2 regions of the Nocardioides panzhihuensis genome follow, and region 1 is predicted to be linked to the other one. Evidence: predicted binding sites of a transcription regulator. Region 1 holds the regulator's gene; the other holds the start of a gene.
The links. Region 1 encodes HrcA, which represses chaperone genes, less so after heat shock. Its sites were predicted from a motif close to TTGGCACTCGNNNNNNNCGAGTGCCAA; they were not measured.
Positions count from the first base shown of each region.

Region 2: the regulator HrcA is predicted to act here: its motif matches at 2,644-2,670, upstream of groL (chaperonin GroEL).

Region 1 is NZ_JACBZR010000001.1:3,498,477-3,502,650, reverse strand. Features, by position in the region: gene BJ988_RS16605 (DUF3097 domain-containing protein) at 1-610, opposite strand, end outside; gene BJ988_RS16600 (hypothetical protein) at 630-902, opposite strand; gene hrcA (heat-inducible transcriptional repressor HrcA) at 1,097-2,131, shown strand; gene dnaJ (molecular chaperone DnaJ) at 2,169-3,362, shown strand; gene BJ988_RS16585 (16S rRNA (uracil(1498)-N(3))-methyltransferase) at 3,369-4,112, shown strand.
Region 2 is NZ_JACBZR010000001.1:4,324,466-4,328,639, forward strand. Features, by position in the region: gene BJ988_RS20540 (alpha/beta hydrolase family protein) at 1-737, opposite strand, end outside; gene groL (chaperonin GroEL) at 844-2,478, opposite strand; gene BJ988_RS20550 (GNAT family N-acetyltransferase) at 2,716-3,264, opposite strand; gene BJ988_RS20555 (M1 family metallopeptidase) at 3,436-4,174, opposite strand, start outside.

The DNA of each region.
Region 1 (4,174 bases):
CGATGAACGGGTGACCGACGATGAGCACGTGCTGACCGACCTTGGAGCGCCGGATCGACTCCGCGATCCGAGCCTCCTTCGAACCTTTGACCAGGTGGTCGACGAGCACACCGACCCGGCGCGACGGCCCCGGACGGAAGTCGACCAGATGGTCGGCGAGGTCGTCGACGCCGCCCAGATACTCGACGACGACACCCTCGATCCGCAGGTCGTCGCCCCAGATCTTCTCGACCAGCTCGGCGTCGTGGCGGCCCTCGACGAAGATCCGCGACTCACGCGCGACCCGCGCCTTGACGTCGTCGACGGCGACCGAACCCGAGGCCGTCCGGGTTGGCTTCGAGGGCGCAACCCGGGTCACCGGGGGAGTGAGGATGACCGGCTTGCCCTCGAGCCAGAAGCCCGGGCCGAGCGGGAACGTACGCCGCTTGCCGCGCCGGTCCTCCAGGGTCAGCGTGTGCAGGTCGCGGTCGATCTGCACGATCTCGCCGACGAAGTCGGTCTCGACCTCCTCCACCACCGCGCCCAGCTCTGCGGGGGTCTCGACGGCACGCCCATGCTTGGGCTTGCGCCAGTCACCGGACAGGACGTCGGAGCCGTAGCGATCGCTCATCCGGAGAATGCTACTGAGATCAGCAGCGAGAACCGGCCAGCACTCGCCCGAGCTGCTCGAGAACATCGTCCGCCGTGACCGCGGCCTCCGGGAACCGGAACGTCGCGTGGTGGCCGCCGTCGAGGGTGATCCAGGAGACCTCGACGCTCTCGGCGGTGAGGTGAGAGAGGCGTACGCCCACGATGTGGCGAGGCCGCAGCCCGAGCCGCGCCGAGAGCGTGTGGCACAGGTCTGCCTGGTGCTCTTCGTTGGCGTGGGCCGTGATGCGGGTCAGCACCTCGTTGGCGATCATGGACCCTCCAGTGGGGCGGAAGCGATGAAGCGGGATCTCTAAGGTCAGCCTAACCTAAGGCTGTCTCGATGACGAGAGACGTGTCTCGTTCCACAGGGCGGACGACCACCGCGAACTGGTTCCCTGCCGATGAACCGGTAGGATTGGCACTCGCGCGGAATGAGTGCCAGGCAGCCAGGGCGATAGGAGTGCAGATGCAGAACGAACGCAGGCTCTCCGTCCTCCGAGCGATCGTCGAGGACTACGTGAAGACCGAGGAGCCGGTCGGCTCCAAGGCGCTCGTGGAGCGTCACGGCCTGGGTGTCTCGCCGGCAACCGTGCGCAACGACATGGCCGCGCTGGAGGAGGAGGGCTACATCACCGCCCCCCACACCAGCGCCGGCCGGGTGCCGACCGACAAGGGCTACCGGCTCTTCGTCGACCGGCTGACCACGGTCAAGCCGATGACCGCGGCCGAGAAGCGGGCGATCGCTGGCTTCCTCGAAGGCGCCGTCGACCTCGACGACGTCGTGAGTCGCTCGACCCGGCTGCTCTCCCAGCTGACCCGCCAGGTCGCGGTGGTGCAGTACCCGACCCTGAGCCGCTCGACCGTACGCCACGTCGAGCTGGTCGCGCTGGCTCCGACCCGCCTCCTCCTCGTGCTCATCCTCAGCACCGGTCGCGTCGAGCAGCGCCTGCTCGAGGTGACCGAGGAGGTCTCCGAGGAGACCCTGGCGAGCCTGCGTACGCAGATCAACACCGCGGTCGACGGCGTCGTCATCGCCGAGGCGGGTGAGGCGTTGCGCAGCATCGCCCGCCCCGCAGGCCAGCCCGCCGACGCCCCGCACGACACCCTCGCCGCCGCGGTGGCGGAGGCTCTGATCGAGGCGATGAACGACCACCGCTCCGACGAGCGGATCTCCATCGGTGGCACCAGCAACCTGGCCCGCTTCGGCGACAGCTTCGACACCGCGGTGCGCCCGCTCCTGGAGGCCCTCGAGGAGCACGTCGTGCTGCTCAAGCTGATGGGTGAGGCGACCGCGGGCGGACTGGTCACGGTGCGGATCGGTGCCGAGGGCCCCTATCAGGAGCTGTCGCAGACCAGCGTGGTCGCGACCGGATACGGACCGGGCGACGAGGCGCTGGCCACGCTCGGCGTGGTCGGCCCGACCCGGATGGACTACCCCGGATCCATGGCTGCGGTGCGCGCGGTGGCGCGCTACCTCTCCCGGATCCTGGACGAGGCCTGAGCAACAGACTCGATTCAAGGAAGATCAGCGAACTTCGATGGCAGGAAGACCGACGTTGGACCCCTATGAGCTCCTCGGTGTCGACAAGGACGCCGACGACGCAACGATCAAGAAGGCGTACCGGAAGCTGGCGCGCCAGTACCACCCGGACGTCAACCCCGACGCCGAGTCGCAGGAGAAGTTCAAGGAGATCTCCCACGCCTACGAGGTCTTGAGCGACCCGCAGAAGCGGGCTGCGTACGACCGGGGCGGCGACCCGTTCGCTGGCGGTTTCGGCGCGCAGGGCGCGGGCTTCTCGTTCACCGACATCATGGACGCGTTCTTCGGCGGCGCCGGAGCCGGTGGTGCGGGCGCCGGGCGCGGCCCGCGTCCGCGCGTACGCCGCGGCCAGGACGCCCTCATCCGTCTCGACATCGACCTCGCCGAGGCGGCGTTCGGCGTCACCCGCGACCTCAAGGTCGACACGGCGGTCGTCTGTGACGCCTGTGGCGGCGAGGGGGCCGCGGAAGGCTCCCACCCGATCCCGTGCGAGACCTGCCGCGGCCAGGGCGAGGTCGCGGTCGTGCAGCGCTCCTTCCTGGGCGAGATCCGTACGCTGCGCCCGTGCTCGGCCTGCAACGGCTTCGGCACCGTCATCCCCGACCCGTGCCGCGACTGCAGCGGCGAGGGCCGGGTCCGCTCCCACCGCACCCTGACCGTCAAGATCCCGCCGGGCGTCGACGACGGCACCCGGGTGCAGCTCGCCGAGCAGGGTGAGGTCGGCCCCGGCGGCGGCCCCGCCGGCGACCTCTACGTCGAGATCCACGTCGCCAAGCACGCCACCTTCACGCGGCGAGGCAACGACCTGCACTGCATCGCGAAGGTCCCGATGACCGCGGCCGCGCTCGGCACCACGCTCAACCTGCCGACGCTGGAGGCCGACCTGGTCGGCGAGGTCGCCGACCAGATGGACCCCGACGACGTCTCGATCCAGATCGACCTCAAGCCCGGCACCCAGTCCGGCACCGACCACGTCCTGCGTGGCCGCGGTGTCCCCGGGCTGCGCGGCGGTCGCGGCGACCTGATCGTGACCGTCAACGTGGAGACCCCCACCAAGCTCGACCTCGAGCAGGAGGCGCTGCTGCGCCAGCTCGCCGAGATGCGCGGTGAGGAGTCCGTCCAGGGCCAGCTCAAGGCGTCCCACAAGGGCGGCGTCTTCTCCTGGTTCAAGGACACCCTCAACGGGCACTGATCCGCCATGACGCTTCCTGTTCACCTCGTCGAGTCGCTCGCCGGCACCCGTGTCGGCGACGCCGTCGAGGTGGGCGGCGACGAGGGACATCACGCCGTCGTCGTGCGCCGTCTCCGGGTCGGTGAGGAGGTCGTGCTCACCGACGGCGCCGGCGAGGGCGTCACGGGCACGATCACGGCGACCACCAAGAAGTCGATGACCGTACGCGTCGACGAGATCGTCCTCGGCGACGCCCCGCCCGAGCCTGCGCTGACGGTGGTCCAGGCGCTTCCCAAGGGTGATCGCGGCGAGCTCGCTGTCGAGATGCTCACCGAGATCGGCGCCGCCCGCATCGTCCCGTGGGCGGCGGCCCGCTCGGTCGCGGTCTGGAAGGGCGAGCGTGCGGTCAAGTCGCTCGCCCGCTGGCGCGCCACCGCCCGCGAGGCGGCCAAGCAGTCGCGCCGCCTGTGGCACCCCGAGGTCGAGCAGATGGCCACCACCGACGCCGTCGTGACCATGATCGAGGAGGCCGACGCCGCCGTCGTGCTCCACGAGGAGGGCACCCTCCCGCTCGGCGCCGTGCCCGTCGTCGACGCAGGCACCATCCTCGTCGTGGTCGGACCCGAGGGCGGCCTGACGGAGGACGAGATCGCCCTCTTCGAGAAGGCCGGCGCCACCACGATCCGCCTAGGCGACGAGGTCCTCCGCACCTCGACGGCAGGCGTAGCAGCCAGTGCCGCCCTGCTCGCCCGCACCCGCCGCTGGGCCTGACCACGCCGAGACGTCACTTCTTGACGCCGAGACGTCACTTTCTGAAGACGAGATCGCAGGAA
Region 2 (4,174 bases), 830 kb from region 1:
TCGGGCCGCGACGGCACCGCCCACCGGTTGATGTTGTCGACGATGTCGGAGGAGACCGATGCGTACGTCACCCCGGCCCGCACCAGGTCGGGCTGGGCGACGAGCGCGTTCATCACCACTCCCCCGCCCATGGAGCGACCGAGCAGTGCGGTGCGGTCGGGGTCGACGTACGGAAGTCTCTTCATCGCCTGGACGGCGTTGATGGTGTCCCGGGTGTAGCCCAGCCGGCTCTCGTCCTCCTCGGTGCCCTCCGGGATGGACGATGACCCGGCGTGGCCGCGGTAGTCGGTGTGCAGGACGACGTAGCCCTCTCGCGCCAGCCGGTCCTGCTCGCGTCGAAGCCCCTGGCCAGTGACGTAGATGTCGGTGTCGATGTGGCCGTGCGCGAAGACCACGCCGGGGAACGGCCCCGTCCCGCGCGGCCGGAAGAGCACGCCGGTGATCGTCAGCGGGCCGCTCGGGTAGCTGACCTCGAAGCGCCGATAGGCGTCCGTGCTTCCCGACTCCCGCAGCACCTTCACCTGACCGCCCGGAAACTCCTCACGCATCAGCTGTGGCAGCGAGACCTTGTCGGTCACCGGCGGCAGCGTCTCCGACGGGGACGCAGAGGGTGTGGCCGGGCTCGCCGAGGCCGATGACGTCGTTCCGGAGGACGACGGCGCAGCGGGCGGCTCACCGCCGCACCCAGCCAGCAGCACAGCCGAGATCGCCAGCGCCGACATCGCCTTCGGGCTCATGCCGTCGAGAGTAGCCCGCACCCGTGAGCGGAGCGCCAACATCCGAAATGGGAGCAGGGCCCCTCCCGAAGGAGAGGCCCTGCCTAGAGCAAGAACGGACTCGGACTCAGAAGCCCATGCCGCCCATGTCGCCCATGCCACCGGTCGGGTCGCCACCGGCGCCGGCCTTCTCAGGCTTGTCGGCGACGACTGCCTCGGTGGTGAGGAACAGCGCGGCGATCGACGCGGCGTTCTGCAGTGCCGAGCGGGTCACCTTGGCCGGGTCGATGATGCCCGCGGCCAGCAGGTCGACGTACTCGCCCGTGGCAGCGTTGAGGCCGTGGCCCTGCGGGAGGCCGGCGACCTTCTCCGCCACGACGCCGCCCTCGAGGCCGGCGTTGATGGCGATCTGCTTCAGCGGGGCCGAGATGGCGGCCTTGACGATCGAGGCACCGGTGGCCTCGTCGCCCTCGAGCTCGAGCTTCTCGAACGCGACGGCGGCAGCCTGGATCAGCGCGACGCCACCACCGGCGAGGATGCCCTCCTCGACAGCAGCCTTCGCGTTGCGAACGGCGTCCTCGATGCGGTGCTTGCGCTCCTTGAGCTCGACCTCGGTGGCCGCGCCGACCTTGATGACGGCCACGCCGCCGGCCAGCTTGGCGAGGCGCTCCTGGAGCTTCTCGCGGTCGTAGTCGGAGTCCGACTTCTCGATCTCGGCGCGGATCTGGTTGACCCGACCCTCGATCTGACCCTGGTCGCCCGAACCCTCGACGATGGTGGTCTCGTCCTTGGTGATGACGACCTTGCGGGCCTGGCCGAGCAGCTCGATGCCGGCGGTCTCCAGGGAGAGGCCGACCTCCTCGGAGATGACCTGGCCACCGGTGAGGATGGCGATGTCCTGCATCATGGCCTTGCGGCGGTCACCGAAGCCCGGAGCCTTGACGGCGACGGACTTGAAGGTGCCCTTGATCTTGTTGACGACCAGCGTCGAGAGAGCCTCGCCGTCGACGTCCTCGGCCAGGATGACCAGCGGCTTGCCGGTCTGCATGACCTTCTCGAGGACCGGGATCAGGTCCTTGACGCTGGAGATCTTCGAGTTGACGATCAGGATGTACGGGTCGTCGAGGACGGTCTCCATACGCTCCGTGTCGGTCACGAAGTAGGCCGAGATGTAGCCCTTGTCGAAGCGCATACCCTCGGTCAGCTCGAGGTCGAGCCCGAAGGTGTTCGACTCCTCGACGGTGATTACGCCTTCCTTGCCGACCTTGTCCATCGCCTCGGCGATGATCTCGCCGACGGTGGAGTCAGCAGCGGAGATCGAGGCGGTAGCAGCGATCTGCTCCTTGGTCTCGATGTCCTTGGCCTGGGCGAGCAGCTGCTCGGTGACGGCGTCGACCGCCGCCTCGATGCCGCGCTTCAGGCCGGCCGGGTTGGCACCCGCGGCGACGTTGCGCAGGCCCTCGCGGACGAGCGCCTGGGCGAGAACGGTCGCGGTCGTCGTGCCGTCACCGGCGACGTCGTCGGTCTTCTTCGCGACCTCCTTGACCAGCTCGGCACCGATCTTCTCGTAGGGGTCCTCGAGCTCGATCTCCTTGGCGATGGAAACACCATCGTTGGTGATCGTGGGGGCACCCCACTTCTTCTCGAGCACTACGTTGCGGCCCTTGGGACCGAGGGTGACCTTGACGGCGTCGGCGAGGGTGTTGAGACCCTTCTCCAGACCCCGACGGGCCTCCTCGTTGAAAGCGATGAGCTTCGGCATTGCTCCTGCGATCCTTCACTTGGGAAGTTCGTTGGATCCGGTCCGATGGGTTGCCCGCGACGGACGACGTCACTCCCGGCAGAACCCTTCCCTGCCGCTCGCGACGCCTCAACGTCACCGGTCCGGTTTGTTGTCACTCTCATGGTAAGAGTGCCAGATTCATGTTTAGCACTCGACCCCAGAGAGTGCAAGAAAACCGGGCCGGCGACGGACAGGCCAAGCCGTCGTAGACGCCGGTCAGAGGTCCTTCGCGAGCTCGGCGAACTCCAGGTCGTCACGCAGCGGGAGGCCGAAGCGCTCGTCGCCGTAGGGGAACGGATCGAACCGACCCGTACGCCGGAAACCGCGCCGCTCGTAGAACGCGATCAGGTCCTCTCGCTGGCGGATCACGGTCATCCGGATCTCCTCCGCGCCCCATTCGCGCGCGATCTGCTCGGCCTCGACGATGACGGCCTTGCCGACACCAGCGCCCTGGAGCTGCGGCGCGACGGAGAACATGCCGAAGTAGACGTACGCCTCGCGCTTCTGCAGCTGGCAGCAGGCGACGATCCCGCCTGGCCGCTCGGGCGGGTCGGGCTGGTCGGCCTGCTCGGCGACGAGGAGCCGGGATCCGGCAGCGGTGATCACCTCGCGTACGCCCCCGGGGTCGGTGCGCTGGCCCGCGAGCAGGTCGGCCTCGGTGGTCCACCCGGCACGGGAGGCGTCGCCACGGTAGGCCGACTCGATCAGCTCGACCAGGGGGTCCACGTCGGAGAGGTTCGCGTCACGGAAGGTCAGCTCAGGCACGTCGCCGAGGGTAGCCGGAGTCAGCGCCCGCTGGTCGAGCCGCGAGGCCGCCTGCGGCCGAGCGTGTCGAGACCAACACAGTCCTGCCGTGTGCCGAGGGGACTGTGTTGGTCTCGACACGGATTCGCTCGTTCCTCACGAATCCGGCTCGACCAGCGAGCGGGACCGTCCTCAGGCGGGCAGGTCCGGCAATGCCGGCCGGCGCAGCCAGGCGTCGAAGAGCGGGGTGAGGTCGCGGCCGCAGACCTCGGCCGCGTGGGCCTCGAAGTCGGCGGTGGTGACCGAGCCTCCGCTGTGCCGGGAGACCCAGGTGCGCAGGAGCCGGAAGAACGCCTCGTCGCCGACCGTGCGCCGCAGTGCGTGCAGGGTGAGGGCTCCACGCTTGTAGACGCGGTCGTCGAACATGTCCTCAGGGCCGGGGTCGGCGAGCACCAGGTCCTGCGGAAGCTCGGCCAGCCGGCGGTGGTGGTGCCGGGCGTGCTCGCCGCACGCGCGCCCGCCGGACGTGTCCGACCACAGCCACTCGCTGTAGCAGGCGAAGCCCTCGTGCAGCCAGATGTCGCGCCACTCACGCAGGGTCACCGCGTTGCCGAACCACTGGTGGGCGAGCTCGTGGGCCACGAGGCGTACCTCCGCCCACTCGCCGGTGAGGTGGTTGCGCCCGAAAGTCGACAGCGACTGCGACTCGAGCGGGATCTCGAGCTCGTCGTCGGTGACCACGACGGAGTAGGAGGCGAACGGGTAGGGCCCGAAGATCGAGGCGAAGTAGGCCAGCATCTCCCGCTGGCGGCCGAAGGAGGCGTCGAACTCGGCGGTGGCGTCGACCGGGTACGCAGCGCGGATCGGCACCTGGCCGCCCACCCCCTCCGCCGGCTCCATGTCGACGACGCGGTAGCGCCCGATCTGCACC